3 regions of the Streptomyces sp. KL116D genome follow, and region 2 is predicted to be linked to each of the others. Evidence: predicted binding sites of a transcription regulator. Region 2 holds the regulator's gene; each other region holds the start of a gene.
The links. Region 2 encodes HrcA, which represses chaperone genes, less so after heat shock. Its sites were predicted from a motif close to TTNGCACTCNGNNNNNCNGAGTGCNAA; they were not measured.

Region 1: groES (co-chaperone GroES) is a predicted target of HrcA. The motif match lies at 5,468-5,494, and genes of this name have one in related genera.
Region 3: groL (chaperonin GroEL) is a predicted target of HrcA. The motif match lies at 2,888-2,914, and genes of this name have one in related genera.

Annotation. Positions count from the first base shown of each region.
Region 1 is NZ_JASERH010000032.1:114,383-122,058, forward strand. Features, by position in the region: gene RBJ77_RS12475 (YciI family protein) at 1-145, shown strand, start outside; gene RBJ77_RS12480 (RNA polymerase sigma factor) at 199-1,464, shown strand; gene RBJ77_RS12485 (methyltransferase domain-containing protein) at 1,546-2,760, opposite strand; gene RBJ77_RS12490 (polysaccharide deacetylase family protein) at 2,876-3,796, shown strand; gene RBJ77_RS12495 (polysaccharide deacetylase family protein) at 3,793-4,689, shown strand; gene RBJ77_RS12500 (GtrA family protein) at 4,703-5,218, opposite strand; gene groES (co-chaperone GroES) at 5,639-5,947, shown strand; gene groL (chaperonin GroEL) at 6,079-7,676, shown strand, end outside.
Region 2 is NZ_JASERH010000052.1:50,768-58,443, reverse strand. Features, by position in the region: gene RBJ77_RS21220 (16S rRNA (uracil(1498)-N(3))-methyltransferase) at 27-773, opposite strand; gene RBJ77_RS21215 (nitronate monooxygenase) at 770-1,843, opposite strand; gene dnaJ (molecular chaperone DnaJ) at 2,074-3,210, opposite strand; gene hrcA (heat-inducible transcriptional repressor HrcA) at 3,211-4,227, opposite strand; gene RBJ77_RS21200 (MBL fold metallo-hydrolase) at 4,364-5,095, shown strand; gene RBJ77_RS21195 (DUF3097 domain-containing protein) at 5,130-6,008, shown strand; gene hemW (radical SAM family heme chaperone HemW) at 6,077-7,309, opposite strand; gene RBJ77_RS21185 (SpoIIE family protein phosphatase) at 7,431-7,676, opposite strand, start outside.
Region 3 is NZ_JASERH010000013.1:5,560-13,235, forward strand. Features, by position in the region: gene RBJ77_RS04095 (hypothetical protein) at 1-181, shown strand, start outside; gene RBJ77_RS04100 (DUF6215 domain-containing protein) at 211-921, opposite strand; gene groL (chaperonin GroEL) at 1,098-2,723, opposite strand; gene RBJ77_RS04110 (cold-shock protein) at 3,026-3,232, opposite strand; gene RBJ77_RS04115 (ubiquitin-like small modifier protein 1) at 3,665-3,940, opposite strand; gene thrC (threonine synthase) at 4,035-5,333, opposite strand; SAM riboswitch class I at 5,352-5,506, opposite strand; gene RBJ77_RS04125 (glucosyl-3-phosphoglycerate synthase) at 5,641-6,588, shown strand; gene RBJ77_RS04130 (hypothetical protein) at 6,650-7,676, shown strand, end outside.

The DNA of each region.
Region 1 (7,676 bases), on a different contig from region 2:
CGAGTCCAAGGAGGTCGTCGGCGGCTACGCGATCCTGCAGACCAAGGACGAGGCCGAGTGCCTGGAGTGGACGAAGCGGTTCCTGCGGGTCCACGAGGAGCACTGGACCGTCACGTCCGAGGTCCGGCAGATCATGGAGGGCTGAACGTCCGGGAGGGGCCTTGGCCCGGCGCCTCCGGCGGTGTCTGATGGTGGGTCGTGACAGAGCGACACGACAGCACGGCCCACGCCATCGAGACGGTCTTCCGCATGGAGGCGCCGCGCATCATCGCGGCCGTCACCCGCGTCGTCCGTGACGTCGGCATAGCGGAGGAGCTGGCCCAGGACGCCCTGGTGGCCGCCCTGGAGCAGTGGCCGGCGGCCGGCGTCCCCGACAACCCGGGCGCCTGGCTCACGGCCACCGCCAAGCGCCGCGCCGTCGACCTGGTGCGCCGCAGGGAGAACTACGCGCGCAAGCTCGAAGAGGTCGGCCGGGCCACGGAGTTCGCGTACGAGGAGCCGGGCACGGCCGCGTACGACCCCGACGACATCGACGACGACCTGCTCCGGCTCGTCTTCCTGAGCTGCCACCCGGTGCTGTCCGCCGAGGCCCGCGTCGCGCTCACCCTGCGCCTGCTCGGCGGCCTGACCACGGCCGAGATCGCCCGCGCGGTGCTCGCCCCGGAGACGACGGTCGCCCAGCGGATCGTCCGCGCCAAACGCACCCTCGCCACGAAGAACGTCGCCTTCGAGGTGCCGTACGGACCGGACCGCGAGGCCCGCCTCGGCTCGGTCCTGGAGGTCATCTACCTGATCTTCAACGAGGGGTACGCGGCCACCGCCGGCGACGACTACCTCAGGCCCGGCCTGTGCGAGGACGCGCTGCGACTGGCCCGCGTCCTCCAGGCGCTGATGCCCAAGGAACCGGAAGTTCACGGCCTGGCCGCCCTGTTGGAGATCCAGTCCTCCCGCGCGTCCGCCCGCACGGCACCGGACGGCTCGCCCGTCCTGCTCAAGGACCAGAACCGGATGCGCTGGAACACGCTGCTGATCCGCCGCGGGTTCGCCGCGCTCGGCCGGGCCGACGCGGTGGCCTCCGGCGCCCCCGGCCCGTACGCCCTGCAGGCCGCGATCGCCGCGTGCCACGCCCAGGCGTACGCGTACGAGGAGACCAACTGGGGCCAGATCGCGACGCTGTACGGACTGCTCGCCGCCCGGGCGCCGTCACCGGTGGTCGAACTGAACAGGGCGGTCGCCGTGTCGATGGCCGAGGGACCTGAGGCGGGCCTCGCCCTCGTCGACGCGCTGGTGGACGAACCCGCGCTGCGCGGCTACCACTTGCTGTCGAGCGTGCGCGGCGACCTGCTGGAGCGGCTCGGCCGTACGGAGGAGGCGCGGGCGGAGTTCGAGCGGGCGGCGGCGCTCACGCGCAACGAGCGGGAGCGGGAGTTCCTGCTGGGCAGGTCAAGCCCCTCGGGCGATTGAGGAGCGGGCTCCGCCCCGGGCCCCGCTCCTCAAGCCCCTCCGGCGATTGAGGAGCGGGGCCCGGGGCGGAGCCCCGCGACGTCAGGCCACGGGGGCGCCCACCAGCATCGTGGGCGCCCCCGCGACCCGGGTCAGGAACACCGTCGCCGACGCCTTCCCGTACGGCTTCGGCATCGCCTTGCGGCGCAGCTCCTCCGGCTCCACCGCGGAGCCGCGCTTCTTCACGGTCAGGACGCCGACCCCGCGCTCCCGCAGCAGCGCCTTCAGCTTCTTGACGTTGAAGGGGAGCCGGTCGGTGATCTCGTAGGCGGTGGCGTACGGGCTGGGCCGCAGCTCGTCCGCGGTGACGTACGCGATGGTCTCGTCGATCAGGCCGCCGCCGACCTCGTCGGCCACCTCGGCGACCAGGTGCGCCCGGATGACCGCGCCGTCCGGCTCGTACAGGTACCGCCCCACGGGCCGCACCGGCGGATCCGGCAGTCCCCGCCCGACCAGCGTCCGCGGCCCCGGCAGCAGCGTGGCGCGCACCCGTCCCGGCTCGGTGCCGAACCACAGCACGGCCTCCTTCACGTCACCGCCGTCCGAGATCCACTCGGCGTCGGCCTCGGCCGCGATCGCCTCGTGCGGGATGCCGGGGGCGATCTTCAGCGCGGCCCGCGGCGCCTTGAGCGCGGCGGTCACGGCCCAGGAGAGCGGCGGGGAGTAGGCCTCGGGGTCGAAGACACGGCCCCGGCCGCCGCGGCGCGCCGGGTCGACGAAGACCGCGTCGTAGGCGGCCGTGTCCACCTCCGTGACGTCGGCCTCCCGCACCTCGATCAGCTCGGCGAGGTCCAGCGCCTGCGCGTTGGCCCGTGCCACCGCGCAGGTCAGCGGGTCGCGGTCGACGGCGAGGACGGAGATGCCCGCGCGGGCCAGCGCGATCGCGTCGCCGCCGATGCCGCAGCACAGGTCGGCGACGGAGCGGACGCCGAGCGCCTTGAAGGACGCGGCGCGGTACGTGGCGACGCCGGTCCTGGTCGCCTGCTCGACGCCGTTCGCCGTGAAGTACATGCGGGCCGCGTCCTGCGCCCCGAACTTCGCCACCGCCCGCTGCCGCAGCCGGGCCTGGGCGAGCGCCGCCGAGACGAGCCCGGCCGGGTGCTCGCGGCGCAGCCGGGTGGCGAGCGCGAGTTCCTGCGCGGGGTCGTGGTCGCGCAGCTCGTCGAGCAGGGCGCGGCCCTCGGGGGACAGCAGGGCGGAGAAGCCGGCGGGATCGGCGGGGTCGGCGGGATCGGAGAAGGCGCTCACCCGGACCATTGTGGGCCAGTCGGTGGATGGTGCGCGCCGCGCGGCGGTGTCGGCCCCTGAACAGGGCTGTGAGCTGCGAGGATCCGGCGCCATGCAACTAGTACGACAAAACGAAGAAACCGCTATGAAGGGGACACGGGGACCGGCCGGACGGCAGGCGGCCGTCCGGGTCGCGGCCGCCGCCCTCGTGGCCGCCGCGCTCGCCACCGGCTGTGCCGCCGGCGGCGACGACGCGGTGAAGCCGGCCTCCGGTCAGCAGCAGGGCCTGAACGCCCCGCCCGCCCGCGCCCTCGACGCGTACGCCACGCAGCTCAAGGCGCAGCAGGCCCAGCGGGTCGCCGCGGCCAGGCGCTGGGGCCTGCCGAAGGTGCCGCTGGCCGCGCCGAGGCCGCCCGTGAAGAAGCCCACGATCAGGGCGCGCAAGGGCTTCGAGGTCGACGGCCAGACGGAGCTCGGCCTGCCGCCGGTCTTCACGACGATCCCCACCAAGGACAAGGTCGTCTTCCTCACCATCGACGACGGGGCCGAGAAGGACCCGCGGTTCCTGAGGATGATGAGCGACCTCAGGATCCCGTACACGGCGTTCCTGACCGATGCCGAGGTCAGACCCCAGTACGACTACTTCAAGAAGATGCAGACCCTGGGCGTCACCCTCAACAACCACACGCTGACCCACCCGTACCTGCCGGGGCTGTCCTACGCGCGGCAGAAGCACGAGATCTGCGGCATGCAGGACCTCATCGAGAAGAAGTACGGCAAGCGGCCCACGCTCTTCAGGCCGCCGTTCGGCAACTACAACCAGGACACCCTGAAGGCCGCGAAGGCCTGCGGCATCAAGTACGCGCCGATCTGGAACGCCGAGGCGTTCGTGGGCCGGATGGACTACCGCGAGTGGGACCGGGACATCCATCCGGGCGACATCGTCCTCACGCACTTCCGGGGACGCGAGGACTGGAAGGGCACGATGCCCGACATGATCCGCACGTTCCTGAAGTACGTCACCGACAAGGGGTACGCGGTGGCCCGCCTGGAGGACTACCTGTGACAACTCCCAGGGCGGGGGCGGCCGTTGCGGTGCGGCGGGCCGGGGCGCGGCTGGTCGGCTGCGCGCTGGCCGCCGCGCTGCTCACCGGGTGCGCGCAGTCCGTCGACCCCATCGAACGGATGGGCAGGAAGGCCGCGCAGAAGGTCCGGCACCATCCGCGGCCGGGAGCCGTCGCGGCACAGACGGCGGGCGCGGCGGGCGCGCCCGCCCCGAACGCCCATCGCCGCTGGGGCCTCGCCGCCCCGCTGGCGCCGGCCCCCGAGCCCCCCGCCCGCGGGGTGCTGCCGCCCCGCGCGCCCGGATCGGTGCCGCCGGTGATCGACCGGGTCCCCACCGAGGACAAGGTCGTCTTCCTGACCTTCGACGACGGCGCCGAGAAGGACCCCCGGTTCGTCGACATGGTCCGCGAACTGCGGCTGCCGATCTCGATGTTCCTCGCCGACTCCGCCGCACGCTCGGGCTACGACCACTTCGGTCAACTCCGCAGGCTGGGCGCGGGGGTGCAGAACCACACCCTCACGCACCCCTTCCTGCCCGGTCTCGGCTACGTCGACCAGCACGCCGAGATCTGCGGCCAGCAGGACCGCCTCAAGGGCCGGTTCGGGACGACTCCCCGGCTGTTCCGCCCGCCCTACGGCAACTACGACGGGAACACCCTGCGGGCGGCCGGCGCGTGCGGCATCGACGCGATCGTGCTGTGGCGCGCCTCGATGCAGATCAACGACCTGCGCTACGCGGAGGGCGCCCGGCTGCGCCCCGGTGACATCGTCCTGGCCCACTTCCGCGGCCCGTCCGAGCTGAAGGGCACCACGCTGACCGAGATGACGTCCCGCATGCTGCGCCGCATCCAGGACCAGGGCTTCACGGTGGCGAGGCTGGAGGACTACCTGTAGCTCCCCGCGCCGGTCAGGCGGCGGGGCAGAGCTCCGCCGGACCGGCCGGGGCGGCGGAGCGCACGGGGCGGACGGCGGGCGCGGGGGCCGCGGCCTGCGTGCGGCTGCGCGCGAAGACGACGAGCCGCAGGACCGCGAACCGGGCGATGCCGGTGAGCGCGGAGGCCGACAGGTAGACGACCTGCTCCAGCACGGCACCGGGCGTCGCGACCAGCTGCTGCAGGACGACCATCGCCAGGCAGGTCACCGCGTACGCGGCCGCCGCGGACCCCGCCGACTGGACGTGCTGGCGCCACGTCGCGTGCCGTCCCGCGCCGAAGGTGAAGCGGGCGTGCAGCTCGGTGGCCAGCAGCGTGGAGACCACGGTGACCAGGGCGTTGGCCAGGGCCCAGGGGATCCAGGAGGCGAGCCCCGCGACGGCGAAGCTGGCGGCGACCCCGACCCCGCCCCCGCAGCCGACGAACCGGGCGAAGGCCGCGACGGGGCCGGGTGCGCTCTGCTCGCTCTGCTGCTTCCGCGTTGTCGCCATGACCCGACCCCCGTCTGTCCGTCCTTGAGTGATGCCATCATGGCACACGTATGGCACCATGCGCGAGCCATTTACGGCACCACTCATGGCGCCGCATGGCGTTACGTGGGAAACGGGTGGCTCAGGGGCGCGAGGAACTGCGCGAGCAATCAGGAGAGAGGTGCACCCGGCACCTGGGGGAAACCCCCGCGGCGCAAGGCCGCATCGGGGCGAAGCCCCGCAAGAAACCCCCGCCACGGCCGGAGGCAATTAGCAGTCCGCTTGACCGAGTGCTAATCGCGGTCATAGTCTCGGCTCTGGCACTCCCCACCGGAGAGTGCCAACAGCGACGGGCAGGTCCGGCACCCGCGACGACGGATCCACCTGGTCGCCACCTCAGACAGTTAACCCCGTGAGATCTCCGAAGGGGGAGGTCGGATCGTGACGACCACCAGCTCCAAGGTTGCCATCAAGCCGCTCGAGGACCGCATTGTGGTCCAGCCGCTCGACGCCGAGCAGACCACCGCCTCTGGCCTGGTCATCCCGGACACCGCCAAGGAGAAGCCCCAGGAGGGCGTCGTCCTGGCCGTGGGCCCGGGCCGCTTCGAGAACGGCGAGCGTCTGCCGCTCGACGTCCAGACCGGCGACATCGTGCTGTACAGCAAGTACGGCGGCACCGAGGTGAAGTACAACGGCGAGGAGTACCTCGTCCTCTCGGCTCGCGACGTGCTCGCGATCGTCGAGAAGTAATTCACCCGAGCAGAACGCTTTTGCTCTGAGCTGCGCCCCTGGCACCCGCGACGACTACGTAGCCGGGGTCGGGGGCGCAGTTCGTTAACCCAGCTTCACCCCTAGCTTTCCGAGAGGGCTGAATCGCTCCCATGGCGAAGATCCTGAAGTTCGACGAGGACGCCCGTCGCGCCCTCGAGCGCGGCGTCAACAAGCTTGCCGACACGGTCAAGGTGACGATCGGCCCCAAGGGCCGCAACGTCGTCATCGACAAGAAGTTCGGCGCCCCCACCATCACCAACGACGGTGTGACCATCGCCCGTGAGGTCGAGGTCGAGGACCCGTACGAGAACCTCGGCGCCCAGCTGGTGAAGGAGGTGGCGACCAAGACCAACGACATCGCTGGTGACGGCACCACCACCGCCACGGTTCTCGCCCAGGCCCTGGTCAAGGAAGGCCTGCGCAACGTCGCCGCCGGCGCCTCCCCGGCCGCCCTGAAGAAGGGCATCGACGCCGCCGTCAAGGCCGTCTCCGAGGACCTGCTCGCCACGGCCCGCCCGATCGACGAGAAGTCCGACATCGCGGCCGTCGCCGGTCTGTCCGCCCAGGACAGCCAGGTCGGCGAGCTCATCGCCGAGGCGATGGACAAGGTCGGCAAGGACGGTGTCATCACCGTCGAGGAGTCCAACACCTTCGGCCTGGAGCTCGACTTCACCGAGGGCATGGCCTTCGACAAGGGCTACCTGTCCCCGTACTTCGTCACCGACCAGGAGCGTATGGAGGCCGTCCTCGACGACCCGTACATCCTGATCCACCAGGGCAAGATCGGGTCCATCCAGGACCTGCTCCCGCTCCTGGAGAAGGTCATCCAGGCCGGTGGCTCCAAGCCGCTGCTGATCATCGCCGAGGACGTCGAGGGCGAGGCCCTGTCGACCCTGGTCGTGAACAAGATCCGCGGCACGTTCAACGCCGTCGCCGTGAAGGCCCCCGGCTTCGGTGACCGCCGCAAGGCGATGCTGCAGGACATGGCCACCCTCACCGGTGCCACCGTCATCGCCGAAGAGGTCGGCCTCAAGCTGGACCAGGCCGGTCTCGACGTGCTCGGCACCGCGCGCCGCGTGACCATCACCAAGGACGACACCACGATCGTCGACGGTGGCGGCAACAAGGCCGACGTCGAGGGCCGCGTCAACCAGATCAAGGCCGAGATCGAGAACACGGACTCCGACTGGGACCGCGAGAAGCTCCAGGAGCGCCTCGCGAAGCTCGCCGGCGGCGTCTGCGTCATCAAGGTCGGCGCCGCGACCGAGGTCGAGCTCAAGGAGAAGAAGCACCGTCTGGAGGACGCCATCTCCGCGACCCGCGCCGCGGTCGAGGAGGGCATCGTCTCCGGTGGTGGCTCCGCGCTCGTCCACGCCGTGAAGGTCCTCGAGGGCAACCTCGACAAGACCGGCGACGAGGCCACCGGTGTCGCGGTCGTGCGCCGCGCCGCCGTCGAGCCGCTGCGCTGGATCGCGGAGAACGCGGGCCTCGAGGGCTACGTCATCGTCTCCAAGGTCGCCGAGCTCGAGAAGGGCTCCGGCTACAACGCCGCGACCGGTGAGTACGGCGACCTGGTCAAGGCCGGCGTCATCGACCCGGTCAAGGTCACGCGCTCCGCGCTGGAGAACGCCGCGTCCATCGCCTCCCTGCTCCTCACGACCGAGACCCTGGTCGTCGAGAAGCCGGCGGAGGAGGAGGCCGAGGCCGG
Region 2 (7,676 bases):
CCCGTGACGGAGCGACCGCGCAGCGGCTACCCCCAGCGCCCGGTCCGCCCCAGCAACAACGCCACCGCGGCCGTCCCGGCGGTGGACGTCCGCAACACGCTGCGGCCGAGCCGGAGCGGCAGCGCCCCCGCCTCGCCGAACACCGCCAGCTCCTCCGGCGACACCCCGCCCTCCGGCCCCACGACGAGCACGATCGACCCGGCGGCCGGCAGCGGCACCGAGGCCAGCGCCCCGCTCGGACAGTCCCGGTCCTCGTGCAGCACCGCGGCGAAGTCCGCTCCGGCGAGCAGCGCGGCGACCTCCTTGGTCGACGCGGCGTCCGCGACCTCGGGGAACCGGACCCGGCGCGACTGCTTGCCGGCCTCGCGCGCGGTGGCCCGCCACTTCCCCAGCGCCTTGAGGCCCCGCTCGCCCCGCCACTGCGTGATGCACCGCGAGGCGGCCCACGGCACGATCGCGTCGACGCCGGTCTCGGTCATGGTCTCCACGGCGAGTTCGCCCCGGTCGCCCTTGGGCAGTGCCTGCACGACCGTGATCCGCGGTCGCGCCTCGTCCTCCACCCGCACCGGGCCGACGTCGACGAGCAGCCGGTCCTTGCCCTCGCTCCCGGCGACGACGCCCTCGGTCCACGCGCCGAGCCCGTCGGTCAGCACCACGGCCTCCCCGGCGCGCAGCCGCTTCACGGAGACGGCATGCCGCCCCTCGGGCCCGTCGAGGACGTACGTACGGTCGCCGGGCACGGGGCCGTCGACGACGAACACCGGCGCCGTCACGCGGCACCCCGCTGCCCCAACGCGCCCTTGGCGGCGTCGAGTTCGGCGGCGAGCACCTCGACGAGCTGGCCGGCGGGCAGCTCCCGGGCGAGCCGGTGCCCCTGCCCCGCCCACAGGGCCATGCCCTGCGGGTCCCCGGCCTTCGCCGCGGCCTTCCGCAGCGGTGAGGTGACGTGGTGGATCTCCGGGTAGGCGGCGGGCGCGTACGGCCCGTGCTCGCGCAGGAACCGGTTGACGAGGCCGCGTGCGGGCCGCCCGGAGAAGGCCCGGGTCAGCTCGGTGCGGGTGAACAGCGGGTCCGTCATGGCGCGCTTGTGCAGTGCGGGCGCGCCGGACTCCGGGGTGACCAGGAACGCGGTGCCGAGCTGGGCGACGTCGGCCCCGGCGGCGAGCACGGCGGCGATCTGCGCGCCGCGCATGATGCCGCCCGCCGCGATGATCGGGATCTGCACGGCCTCCTTGACCTGGGAGATCAGTGCGAGCAGGCCGAGCCCGCCGCCGTCGGTCTCGGGGTTGTCGCGGTGCGTGCCCTGGTGTCCGCCGGCCTCGATGCCCTGGACGCACACGGCGTCGGCACCCGCCCGCTGCGCGGCCTGCGCCTCGTCGACCGTGGTGACGGTGACCGCGGTGAGGGTGCCGACGCGCTGCAGCGCCTGCAGCACCTCGCGGGTCGGGCAGCCGAACGTGAAGGTGACCAGCGGCACCGGGTCGTCGACGAGGATGGCGAGCTTGGCGTCGTAGCCGTCGTCGCGGCCGCTGTCGGGGTCGCCGAGCTGGGTCTGGTACCAGGTGGCCTCGCCGGCGAGCTGGTGCCGGTAGACGTCGACCGCGGCGGGATCGGCGTACTCGGGCTGCGGCATGAACAGATTGACGCCGAAGGGCCGCCCGGTCAGCCCCCGCACCTGCTTGATCTCCTGGTACATGCCGTCGGCGGTCTTGTACCCGGCGGCGAGGAACCCGAGCCCGCCCGCCTCGGACACGGCGGCCACGAGCACGGGACAGGATGCGCCGCCCGCCATGGGGGCCTGCACGATCGGATAGTGGCAGAGATCGGTCAGTGCGGAGGACATGCCCGCATCGTGCCACGTCCTGATCGCACCACCGAATCGACCCTTCCGCTCTCCCCGAACCACACGAAGCCGCGCCCCTGGGGCGCACGCAGTGCGCCTTCAGGGGCGCGGGGAACTGCGCGAGCAACCCCCCACGACCCGCACCCGGCACCCCCCTCAGGAGGCACCCCCGAACCCGCAAAAAAACGGGGCCCGGGGGATGCCCCCGAGCCCCGCCACCCAAAACAGGCTCACCGCCCGTTAAACGCATCCTTCAACCGCGAGAACAACCCCTGCTGCCCGGGCTGGAACTGCCCGGTGGGCCGCTCCTCACCCCGCAACTTCGCCAACTCCCGCAACAACCGCTCCTGCTCGGGATCGAGCTTCTGCGGCGTCGTCACCTCGACGTGCACGATCAGGTCACCCCGGCCGCCACCCCGCAGGTGCGTGACACCGCGCCCGTGCAGCGGCACCGACTGACCGGACTGCGTGCCCGGCCGGATGTCGATCTCCTCAAGCCCGTCCAGCGTCTCCAGCGGCACCTTCGTGCCGAGGGCCGCCGCCGTCATCGGAATGGTGACGGTGCAGTGCAGGTCGTCGCCGCGCCGCTGGAACGTCGGGTGCGGCAGCTCGTGGATCTCCACGTACAGGTCGCCGGCGGGGCCGCCGCCGGGGCCGACCTCGCCCTCGCCCGCGAGCTGGATCCGCGTCCCGTTGTCCACGCCCGCCGGGATCTTCACCGTCAGCGTGCGCCGCGACCGGATGCGGCCGTCACCGGCGCACTCCGGGCACGGGGTGGGCACGACGGTGCCGAACCCCTGGCACTGCGGGCACGGCCGCGAGGTCATGACCTGGCCGAGGAAGGACCGCGTGACCTGCGAGACCTCACCGCGACCGCGACACATGTCACAGGTCTGCGCGGAGGTGCCGGGCGCGGCGCCCTCACCGCTGCAGGTCGTACAGACCACGGCGGTGTCGACCTGGATGTCCTTGGTGGTGCCGAAGGCCGCCTCGTCGAGCTCGACCTCCAGACGGATCATGGCGTCCTGGCCGCGGCGGGTGCGCGAGCGCGGCCCGCGCTGCGACGCCGTGCCGAAGAACGCGTCCATGATGTCCGAGAAGTTCCCGAACCCGCCCTGCCCGAAGCCACCGGCCCCGCCGCCGCCGGCCTGCGACAGGGGGTCGCCCCCGAGGTCGTAGACCTGCTTCTTCTGCGGGTCGGAGAGCACCTCGTAGGCGGCGTTGATCTCCTTGAAGCGCTCCTGAGTCTTCGGGTCCGGATTCACATCCGGGTGAAGCTCACGCGCCAGCCTCCGGAAGGCCTTCTTGATCTCGTCCTGGGAAGCGTCGCGGCGCACGCCGAGTACGGCGTAGTAGTCCGTGGCCACTTACGACTCCGCCAGGATCTGTCCGACGTAACGTGCCACTGCGCGTACTGCTCCCATCGTTCCCGGGTAATCCATGCGTGTCGGTCCGACGACACCCAGCTTGGCGACTGCCTCGCCGCCCGAACCGTAGCCGACCGACACCACGGACGTGGAGTTGAGTCCCTCATGGGCGTTCTCGTGACCGATCCGTACGGCCATGCCCGAATCCCCCACCTCACCAAGCAACTTGAGGAGCACGACCTGCTCTTCAAGGGCTTCGAGGACAGGACGGATGGTGAGGGGAAAGTCATGTCCGAAGCGGGTGAGATTGGCGGTGCCGCCGATCATCAGCCGTTCCTCGGACTCCTCGACGAGCGTCTCCAGCAGGGTGGAGAGCACCGTCGAGACCGTGCCGCGGTCCTCCGCCTCGAAGGCCTCCGGCAGGTCCTGCACCAGCTGCGGTACGTCGGCGAACCGGCGGCCCGCGACCCGGCTGTTGAGCCGGGCCCGCAGATCCGCGAGAGACGTTTCGCCGAACGGCGCCGGGCAGTCGACCATCCGCTGCTCCACGCGTCCGGTGTCCGTGATCAGCACGAGCATCAGACGCGCGGGCGCGAGCGAGAGCAGCTCGACGTGGCGCACCGTGGACCGGGTCAGGGACGGGTACTGGACGATCGCGACCTGCCGCGTCAGCTGCGCGAGCAGCCGCACGGTCCGGCCGACGACGTCGTCCAGGTCGACGGCGCCCTCCAGGAAGTTCTGGACGGCGCGCCGCTCCGGCGCGGTCATCGGCTTCACGTTCGTGAGCTTGTCGACGAAGAGGCGGTACCCCTTGTCCGTGGGGATGCGCCCGGCACTGGTGTGCGGCTGGGCGATGTACCCCTCGTCCTCCAGGGCGGCCATGTCGTTGCGCACGGTCGCCGGCGAGACGCCCAGGCTGTGCCGCTCGGTCAGCGCCTTGGAGCCGACCGGCTCCTCGGTGCCGACGTAGTCCTGGACGATGGCGCGCAGCACCTCGAGCCTGCGTTCACTGAGCATCCGCGCACACCTCCAGCTCCTGCCTCTGCGGTCTCCTGCGGTTCGTCTGGCACTCGCCGACGGTGAGTGCCAATGGTCCCCGGCTCAGTGTACGGCCGGTGGGTACGGCCCCGGCAAGGGCGCTAGCGTCGGGCTCATGGAACGTATCGACTGGGCAGGGACGGGTTGGGAGGAACTGGCTCCGAACGTGGGGCGGATCCGGCTGCCCGGCTGGGACTGCACGACCGGCCTTGTGGTGGGGGACGGCGCGGCGCTGCTGATCGACACCGGATCCTCACTCGGTGAAGGCGCCCGGCTGCGCGCGGACACCCGGCGCCTGCTGGGAGCACACGCAAGGGTGACGCACGTCGCTCTGACCCACCCGCACTTCGACCACGTCCTCGGCACGGCGGCGTTCGCCGGCGTCGAGGTGTACGGGGCCGTGGGCATCGACGCCGTCTTCGCGCACGGCAGCGAGGAGATCTGCGCCACCGCCGTGCGGCACGGCATCGACCCGGAGCGGGCGGCCGAGGCCACCGACCTGCTGGTCACCCCGCACCACCGGGTGTGCGGCGAGTGGACGCTCGACCTGGGCGGCGGCCTGCAGGTGCTGCTCGCGAACCTGGGCCCCGCGCACAGCGGCCACGATCTGGTGGTCCTGGTCCCGGGCCGGCCGGAGATCGTCTTCTGCGGCGACCTGGTGGAGGAGTCGGGCGAACCGCAGGCGGGTTCGGACGCGGCGCCGCGCCGCTGGCCGGCGGCGCTCGACCGGCTCCTGTCGCTCGGCGGCGAGGACGCGGTCTACGTGCCGGGGCACGGTTCGGTGGTGAATGCGGAGTTCGTCCGTGCGCAGCGCGCCACACTGGCAGCCCTTTCCGGCGTGTCGTAGCCCAGTCCCGCGCACCCCTCATATCGTCGGCCCAATGCGCCCACCCGTCTCCCGCCACCACCCCTCCGAGGGCCCTTCGGGCCCGCAGCGTCGTCTGTACTCAGCCGATCTGACCCCTCCCTGGAAGCGGAACAAGCCCGCCCCGGAGGTCCCCGCCGAGCACGACCTCGTCGTGGAGGAGGTCACGACGGGCTTCTGCGGTGCGGTCGTGCGCGTCGAGAAGTCGGCGCAGGGGCCGACCGTGACCCTGGAGGACCGCTTCGGCAAGCACCGGGTGTTCCCGATGGAGCCGCGCGGATTCCTCCTGGAGGGCAAGGTCGTCACGCTCGTCCGGCCCACGGGAGCGGCGCCGGTGCGCCCCACACGCACCGCGTCCGGTTCGGTGGCGGTGCCGGGTGCCCGCGCCCGGGTGGCGCGGGCGGGCCGGATCTACGTGGAGGGCAAGCACGACGCCGAGCTCATCGAGCGGGTCTGGGGCGACGACCTGCGCATCGAGGGCGTGGCCGTGGAGTTCCTGGAGGGCGTGGACGACCTCCCGGCGATCGTGGCGGAGTTCGCGCCGGGCCCCGACGCGCGCCTCGGCGTCCTCGTCGACCACCTGGTGCCCGGCACCAAGGAGTGGAAGATCGCACGGTCGGTGACGAGCGGGCACGCGCTGATCGTGGGCCACCCGTACATCGACATCTGGGAGGCGGTGAAGCCGTCGTCGGTGGGCATCGACGCCTGGCCCCGCGTCCCGCACGGCCAGGACTGGAAGACGGGCGTGTGCCGGGCGCTGGGCTGGCGCGTGGCGAACACCGGCGAGGCGTGGCAGCACATCCTGTCGCGGGTCCGCTCGTACAAGGACCTGGAGCCCGAACTCCTCGGCCGCGTCGAGGAGTTGATCGACTTCGTCACGGCCCCGGCCCCGTAGACCCGCCCGGCCGACGGCACGGGGCGAGCGCCACGACCGGCGCCCGCCCCGGTGCGGCTCAGTCCGGCTCAGTCCACCAGGTCGCGCACGACCCCGTCCGCCAGCAGCCGCCCGCGCAGGGTCAGCACGGCCCGCCCCGCCCCGAAGGGCCCGCCCTCCAGCAGCCCGTCCGCCAGCGCCTTGCGCGCCGCCGCCAGCCCGGCCGGTTTCAGCAACGACAGCGGGCACCCGTCCTTCAGCCGCAGCTCCAGCAGGATCCGCTCGACCCGCCGGTCCTCCTCCGCGAGCACCTCACGGCCGGCCCCGGGCGACCGCCCCTCCGCGAGGGCCGCCGCGTACGCCCCGGGGTGCTTCACGTTCCACCACCGCACCCCGCCCACGTGCGAGTGCGCCCCCGGCCCGGCCCCCCACCAGTCGGCCCCGCGCCAGTACAGCTCGTTGTGCAGGCAGCGGGCGGCCTCGGACGTGGCCCAGTTCGACACCTCGTACCAGTCGAACCCGGCCGCGGCGAAGACCTCGTCGGCGATCAGATAGCGGTCGGCGTGCACGTCGTCGTCGGTCATCGGCACCTCGCCCCGGCGGATCCGCCGCGCGAGCTGCGTGCCCTCCTCGACGATCAGGGCGTACGCGCTGACGTGGTCGGGCCCGGCGCCGATCGCCGCGTCCAGCGAGGCCCGCCAGTCGTCGTCCGTCTCCCCCGGCGTGCCGTAGATCAGGTCCAGGTTCACGTGCTCGAACCCGGCGGCCCTGGCCTCCGCGACGCACGCCTCGGGCCGGCCGGGCGTGTGCGTGCGGTCGAGCACCTTCAGGACGTGCTGCCGGGCGCTCTGCATCCCGAACGACACCCGGTTGAAGCCGCCGGCCCGCAGCTCCGCCAGGTACGCCGGGTCGACGGACTCCGGATTGGCCTCGGTGGTCACCTCGGCGTCGTCCGCGAGCCCGAACTCGTCCCGGATCGCCCCCAGCATCCGGACGAGGTCGGCGGCGGGCAGCAGCGTCGGCGTGCCGCCGCCGACGAAGACGGTGCGCACCGGGCGCGGGTCGTCGCCGAGCACCTTCCGGGCGAGCCTGATCTCGTCGGTCAGGGTGTCCGCGTAGTTGTCGCGGGAGGCGAGCACGCCTCCGCTGCCGCGCAGCTCGGTCGCCGTGTACGTGTTGAAGTCGCAGTACCCGCAGCGCGTGGCGCAGTACGGGACGTGCAGGTAGAAGCCGAGGGGGCGGTCGCCGGCCGCGGCGAGCGCGGAGGCCGGGAGCGAGCCGTCGTCGGGCACGGGCTCGCCGTCGGGAAGTACGGAAGGCATGCCCCCATTGTCCCGCCTCCGGGAAACCCGCCGCGCCGGTCACCCACCGACCGCCCGCCCGGCCACCTCGCCGGTCACCCGCCGACCGCTGGACCGGCCTCCTCGCCGGTCGCCTCGCCGGTCACTCCGCCTGGAGCACGAGCAGCGCCAGATCGTCGTCCGGCGGGCTGTCCGCGAAGGCGTGCACCAGGCGCCGGATGCGCTCCGCGAGCAGCGGCGCGGTGAGTCCCGCGCACCCGGCGAGGGCCTGCGCCAGCCCGTCGCCGTCGTCGAACTGGTGGTGTCCCGAGCGGCGCTCGGTCACCCCGTCGGTGACGCAGAGCAGGGTGTCGCCGGTGCGCAGCTCGAAGGTCTCGCTGGTGTAGTC
Region 3 (7,676 bases), on a different contig from region 2:
CGGCGTCCTGGTCTTCGAGCTGGCGCGCGCGGGCCGCACCTGGACCGGCGCGTGGGAGGTGCCGCCCGCCGAGCTGGCGTCCCGCGCCCTCCACCAGGCCCAGAGCGCCGCCCAGAGCGCCGCGCAGGCCGGCCGCGAGGCGTGGACCAGCTATCAGGAGTCCCCCGTCTCCTCCCGCTAGGAGCACGCCAGGAGCCGAGGACCGCCTGCTCAGGCGCGGGCGCGGTCCTTCCAGCCCGGGATCGTCGGCAGCACCCGCTCGGCGACCTGGAGCAGCGTCGTGTCGTCCGGCACCCCGCCGTCCGAGCGCCACAGGGTCAGCTCGTAGAAGCCGCCGCTGTCCTTGTCGTGCAGCGGGACGACGAGGACCCGGGCCGGGACGCCCGGCGCGCTGGTCGCGTCGCTGCCGTCGAGGCGGAAGCCGATGCTGATGGTGCGGTCGGAGTAGAGGGCCCCGTTGCGGCCGAGCACCTTCTGCGGCTGGACCTCGTCGCCGAGCAGCTCGGCGGTCGTGGCCACCGTGAGCTTGTTGTACGTCGCCGACAGGGTCACGGTGTACGTGTCGAACTCGACCCGCGACGAGGGGTGCGGGATCTTGCTGCTGCCGGTGCCGATCGAGCCCCCGCCGCCGCTCGCGCTCTTGGCGGTCTCCGCCGGCGTACCGAGGAGTTCGGCGAGGTCGGAGCGGTTGAGCGCGGTGCACAGCTGCGCTCCGTACGCCCGGCCCGCCGCCTTGTCGCCCTTCTCGGCCTCGCCGCCCGAGCAGACCGCGGGTTTCGCCTCGGCGGCCGCGCCGGTGTCCGTCTGGTTCTTCGAGATCGCCCAGAATCCGACGGCGAGCGCGCCCACCAATGCCACGGCGGATATCGCCTGGCCCCACGGATTCATGCCCTTCTCGGGCACGTCATTACTGTCCGCCATGTCCCCCACCCGCCCCGATCCCCTGACATATGCCGGGGGACCATAACCCGTGATCATCGGGCGGACAAGGAAAATCTTGATCACGCGGGCGGCCCCGGAAAACGCCCGAGGGCGGCACCCTCTCGCGAAGAGAAGGTGCCGCCCTCGGGAAAGGACAGGCCGAACCGTCAGACGGCTCAGAAGTCCATGTCACCGCCCGGCATGCCGCCGCCGGCCGGGGCAGCGCCCGCCTTCTCCGGCTTGTCGGCGATGACGGCCTCGGTGGTGAGGAACAGCGCGGCGATGGAGGCGGCGTTCTGCAGGGCAGAGCGGGTCACCTTCGCCGGGTCGAGGATGCCCTCGGCGATCATGTCGACGTACTCGCCCGTGGCGGCGTTCAGACCGTGGCCGACGGCCAGGTTCCGAACCTTCTCCACGACGACGCCACCCTCGAGACCACCGTTGACGGCGATCTGCTTGAGCGGGGCCTCCAGGGCGAGCTTCACGGCGTTGGCGCCGGTCGCCTCGTCACCGTCGAGCTCGAGCTTCTCGAAGACCGCGGAGGCCTGGAGCAGGGCCACGCCACCACCGGCGACGATGCCCTCCTCGACGGCCGCCTTCGCGTTGCGAACGGCGTCCTCGATGCGGTGCTTGCGCTCCTTGAGCTCGACCTCGGTCGCGGCACCGGCCTTGATGACCGCAACACCGCCGGCGAGCTTCGCCAGGCGCTCCTGCAGCTTCTCGCGGTCGTAGTCGCTGTCCGAGTTCTCGATCTCGGCACGGATCTGGTTGACGCGGCCCTGGACCTGGTCGCTGTCACCGGCGCCGTCGACGATCGTCGTCTCGTCCTTGGTGATGACGACCTTGCGGGCGCGGCCGAGCAGGTCGAGACCGGCGTTCTCCAGCTTGAGGCCGACCTCCTCGGAGATGACGGTGCCACCGGTGAGGATGGCGATGTCGCCGAGCATGGCCTTGCGGCGGTCACCGAAGCCCGGGGCCTTGACGGCGACGGACTTGAAGGTGCCACGGATCTTGTTGACGACCAGGGTCGACAGGGCCTCGCCCTCGACGTCCTCGGCGATGATCAGCAGCGGCTTGCCGGACTGCATGACCTTCTCGAGCAGCGGAAGGAGGTCCTTCACGTTGCCGATCTTCGAGTTGACGATGAGGATGTACGGGTCGTCGAGCGACGCCTCCATACGCTCCATGTCGGTGGCGAAGTACGCCGAGATGTAGCCCTTGTCGAAGCGCATACCCTCGGTGAGCTCCAGCTCCAGACCGAAGGTCTGGGACTCCTCGACGGTGATGACGCCTTCCTTGCCGACCTTGTCCATGGCCTCGGCGATGAGCTCGCCGATCTGGGTGTCGGCGGCGGAGATGGAGGCGGTCGAAGCGATCTGCTCCTTGGTCTCCACGTCCTTGGCCTGCTCGAGCAGGGCGGCGGAGACGGCCTCGACGGCCTTCTCGATGCCACGCTTGAGGGCCATCGGGTTGGCACCGGCGGCCACGTTGCGCAGACCCTCGCGCACCAGGGCCTGGGCCAGGACGGTCGCGGTCGTCGTGCCGTCACCGGCGACGTCGTCCGTCTTCTTCGCGACCTCCTTGACCAGCTCGGCGCCGATCTTCTCGTACGGGTCCTCGAGCTCGATCTCCTTGGCGATGGACACACCATCGTTGGTGATCGTGGGGGCGCCCCACTTCTTCTCGAGGACGACGTTGCGACCCTTGGGGCCCAGGGTCACCTTGACGGCGTCGGCGAGCTGGTTCATGCCGCGCTCGAGGCCGCGCCGTGCCTCCTCGTCGAACGCGATGATCTTGGCCATGTGAAGTGGTCCTCCCGGACGGGGTGGAAACGCAAACGGACCGTGCTGGTGCCCGCGACGGACGGCCTGCAGCCCTTGTGGTTCCTTGCCCCACCCGGCCTGCGAGCCTCACCGACCCGATCCAAGTTCTGTCACTCTCACTCGGAGAGTGCTAACGCCAATGATTAGCACTCGGCACCCCCGAGTGCAAGGCCGTTCGGAGAAGCCGGGGGTCGCCGGGGCAGCACGAAGGGCCCGCCCCCGGCAACCGGGAGACGGACCCTTCATGGACGTACGAAGCCTGCTGTCAGTCGCGACGCGCTTCAGCCGGCGGCCAGGCGGACCATGTCGGCCTGCGGCCCCTTCTGGCCCTGCGAGATCTCGAATTCCACTCGCTGACCCTCTTCGAGGGTGCGGTAGCCGTCCATCTGAATCGCGCTGTAGTGGACGAAAACATCCGCACCACCGTCGACCGCGATGAAGCCGTACCCCTTCTCCGCGTTGAACCACTTGACGGTGCCCTGAGCCATGCCTAACTCCCCTATTACTGGCCCTTGCGCGAGACCACACTTCGCGGTCCCGGGTCAGACCTCACGCCCCAAAGGGTTTGGGGGTGTGCGCCGGAACGCGTCGACCGCGGCTGAATGTATCTGCCCAACTGCCGTCTGCAACAGGTCAATCGGACGAGAATTCTGGGCACGCCAGATCGGGGAAACCAGGCCAACTCACCGGATTCCAGGGCAAGTCGGGCCGCACAAATGCCATAAAGAGCCCGAATGGGCTGGACACTTTGGCTGCTTCTTGTCGGGGCTCGGGCGAGAACTCATATGCGCCCGTCATGCACCACGTACGAGAGCGAAGCAGGTTCCCCAACTGTACCGCGCTCAACCATGCAGAATTGCCCCCTCCGCTTCTCTCGCGGAGGGGGCAATTCGAGTAACTCTGTGTGGAACGGCGAAAGATCAGCCGCCGGCGACGGCCGGAATGATCGAGACGCCCGCGCCGTCCGGCGTCGCCGTCTCCAGGCCCTGCTCGAAGCGGACGTCGTCGTCGTTGACGTAGACGTTGACGAAGCGGCGCAGCTTGCCCTGGTCGTCGAGGACGCGGGCGGCGATGCCGGTGTGGTTCTTCTCCAGGTCGGCGATGACGTCGGCGAGGGTCGCGCCCTCGGCGGCGACCTCGGCCTGACCGCCGGTGTAGGTGCGGAGGATGGTGGGGATGCGGACGTTGACGCTCATGGGTTCACCTCGGTCTTTCAGCCCCGCCGGCGTTCGAGGAGCGGGGATCCGGGGGCAGGGCCCCCGGTTTCGGGAAGGGGCGGGTCGGGGGAATCTACTCGGCGAGCCCGGCAGCGCGGAACGCGTCCAGCGACGGCCGAATGGTCGCTGTGGCCTGCGAAGACTCCGCGACCGCGTCGAGGGTCTTCAGACCGTCGCCCGTGTTCAGGACGACCGTCGTCAGGGACGGGTCGATGAGGCCCGCCTCGATGAGCTTCTTCGTGACGCCCAGCGTCACACCGCCCGCCGTCTCGGCGAAGATGCCCTCCGTCTGCGCGAGCAGCTTGATCGCGTCGACGACCTGCTCGTCGTTCACGTCCTCCACGGCACCGCCGGTGCGGCGCGCGATGTCCAGGACGTACGGGCCGTCGGCCGGGTTCCCGATCGCGAGCGACTTGGCGATCGTGTTCGGCTTCTGCGGGCGGACCACGTCGTGGCCGCCCTTGTAGGCGACGGAGACCGGGGAGCAGCCCTCGGCCTGGGCGCCGAAGAGCTTGTACGGCTTGTCCTCGACGAGACCGAGCGCGATCAGCTCCTTCAGGCCCTTGTCGATCTTCGTGAACTGCGAGCCGGACGCGATCGGGATGACCAGCTGGTCGGGCAGCCGCCAGCCGAGCTGCTCGCAGATCTCGTACGCGAGCGTCTTGGAACCCTCGCCGTAGTACGGGCGGAGATTCACGTTCACAAAGCCCCAGCCCTCGCCCAGCGGGTCGCCGATGAGCTCGGAGCAGAAGCGGTTCACGTCGTCGTAGTTGCCCTCGATCGCGACGAGGTCACCGCCGTAGACACCGGCCATGACGACCTTGCCCTGCTCCAGGTCGTGCGGGATGAACACGCAGGAGCGGAAGCCGGCGCGGGCCGCGGCGGCGCCGACGGCGCCGGCCAGGTTGCCCGTGGAGGAGCAGGAGAGCGTGGTGAAGCCGAAGGCGCGGGCGGCCTCGATGGCCTGCGCGACGACCCGGTCCTTGAAGGAGTGCGTGGGGTTGCCCGAGTCGTCCTTGACGAACAACTTGCCCTGCTCGACGCCGAGTTCACGGGCGAGGTTGTCGGCCTTGACGAGCTTGGTCCAGCCGGGGTTCAGGTTCGGCTTCTCGGCGACGTCGGCCGGGACGGGCAGCAGCGGGGCGTAGCGCCAGATGTTGGCGGGACCGGCCTCGATCTGCTTGCGGAGTGCCTCGGGGTCGCCGACGGGCAGGTCGTACGCGACTTCCAGAGGCCCGAAACACTCGACGCAGGCGAAGATCGGTCCGAGCGGGAACTGTGCGCCGCACTCGCGGCAGGAGAGCCCGGAGGCGGGACCGAGGTCGACGGTGGGGGCGGTCGTGGGTTCGGTCGCGACAGTCTGTGCAGCCATGAGAGGCGAGGCCCTTTCTCCTCATCTTCCTCGCGACGCATCTCGCCGCGAGACGGATTTGGCACCTTCCCTAGCCGGGAGCCTCGCGGACGCACTGCGATGTGCGGACGAGACCGGCTGGAGGGTTGCCGGGGCTTCAACGGGCCGTATCCCTCTGCCCCTCTGGATGAGCGGTATTCGATTGTGACGTCCGGGACCCCCGACATGCGATGGTCACCGACGTTGTTCAAGACTGTAACCGAAGCCCTGGACCCTTGAGATAGTCGTCCGAACCGCGAGATGGATCACATACGGGAGGCCCCTGACCGTGCTGGAAGAGGTCGAGCGCTGGCTGAGCAGGCGTTCCTGGTCCGTGGCCGACCGCCCGCGCCAGCAGCTGATCGCCGCGAAGCGGGCGTCGGGCCGGACGGTGAGCGTCGTCCTGCCCGCGCTCAACGAGGAGGAGACGGTCGGCGAGATCGTCTCGGTGATCCGGCGCGAGCTGATGACGGAGGCCGTGCCGCTCGTCGACGAGGTCGTCGTGATCGACTCCGGCTCGACCGACCGCACCTCCGAGGCGGCCGCGGCGGCCGGGGCCCGGGTCGTGCACCGGGACGCGATCCTGCCGCGCATCCCGGCCAGACCCGGAAAGGGTGAAGTGCTGTGGCGTTCGCTGCTCGTCACTTCCGGTGACATCGTGTGCTTCGTCGACGCGGACCTGAAGGAGTTCTCCGCGGACTTCGTCGCCGGGATCGTCGGGCCGCTGCTGACCAACCCGGACGTGGACTTCGTGAAGGCGATGTACGACCGTCCGCTGGACGGCGCCGCGGGCCAGGGCGGTCGCGTCACCGAGCTGATGGCCCGCCCGATCCTCAATCTCCACTGGCCCCAACTGGCCGGATTCGTCCAGCCGTTGGGCGGCGAGTACGCGGCCCGCAGGTCACTGCTCGAACGGCTGCCGTTCCCCGTGGGGTACGGCGTGGAGCTGGGTCTCCTGGTGGACGCCCTGCACACCGTGGGCCTGGACGCGCTCGCCCAGGTCGACGTGGGGGTCAGGATCCACCGGCACCAGGACGGGCAGGCCCTGGGGCGGATGGCGGCGGCGATCTACCGCACGGCGCAGCTGCGGCTCGCGCGCGGACATCTGGTGCGGCCCGTGCTCACACAGTTCGAGCGTGGGGAACGCGGGTTCGAACCGCGGATCCACGAGGTGGACACCGAGGAGCGGCCCCCGATGGCCGAAATCAGCGAGTATGCGGAGCGTCGCGTGGCGTAACTGAGGGCATTCATGTGTTTTGCCTACATTGCCCTTTATGTGGCTTAGACACGCAAAGGGCTTGGCGGCGGGGCTCGCCGCCACCGCCGCCCTGGCCGACCCCCTCACCGGCCTCTCCGCGAGCCCCGCGTCGGCAGACGTGGTCTCCCCCTTCGCCAAGCGGTACGACGAGGCGCTGTACGGCGACTTCAAGACCATCGGCAACACGGTCATGGGGTGCCCGACCACGCCGGCGGACATGGCGTCCCGCTGCGCCGTCGCCGCGAACGGCCAGGGTCGCGACAACAACAACACCTTCGTCATGGAGCGGATCAACACCGCGGGCACCACGGCGGAGTACGGCTCCAGCACCGGTCAGGTCGCCCTCCCGCCGGGCGCCGAGGTCGCCTACGCCCGCCTCTTCTTCGGCGGCAACGACGGCACGTACCGGGGGCCGAGCGGCGCCCAGATGAAGCGCTGCGACATCTCCGGCGCCGACGTGCTCCCCTCGCCCGGCGAGCCGACCGACGCCGTGCCCGTGGTCGGCGTGAACGGCACCGCGCCCAGCAAGGTCGCCCCGGAGAACCTGGTGCGCGACCCGGCGACGACCAGCGGCCCGCACTACTACACGGGCGAGGCCGACGTCACGAACCTGTTCAGCGGGATCACCGGGACCGGCGCCCCGATCCCGGTCGCCGTCGGTGACGTCTGGGCACCCACCGGCAAGGGCTGCGTGGCCGGCTGGTCCATGACCGTCGTCTACAAGTACGACGCCCCGAACGACCAGTACGCGCCCGACCGCCGCAACATCTACGTCTACGGCGGCCACGTCCTGCAGCGCTCCACCTCGCCCGCCACCGACGTCAAGGTCAGCGGCTTCTACCGGACCGACGGCGAACCGCACGCGAGCGTCACCGCGTACGAGGGCGACTGGAACACCCCGGGCGACCGGTTCCTCGTCGGCGGCCGGAACATGGTCGAGAGCCACACCGGCAACACCAACAACTTCTTCATCAGCGAGGACGACGGCGCCCTCGACCCGAAGATGGTCAACAACCTGAGCATCGACGCGAAGGAGTTCGACGTCACCGGCGGCTCCTCGCGGGCCG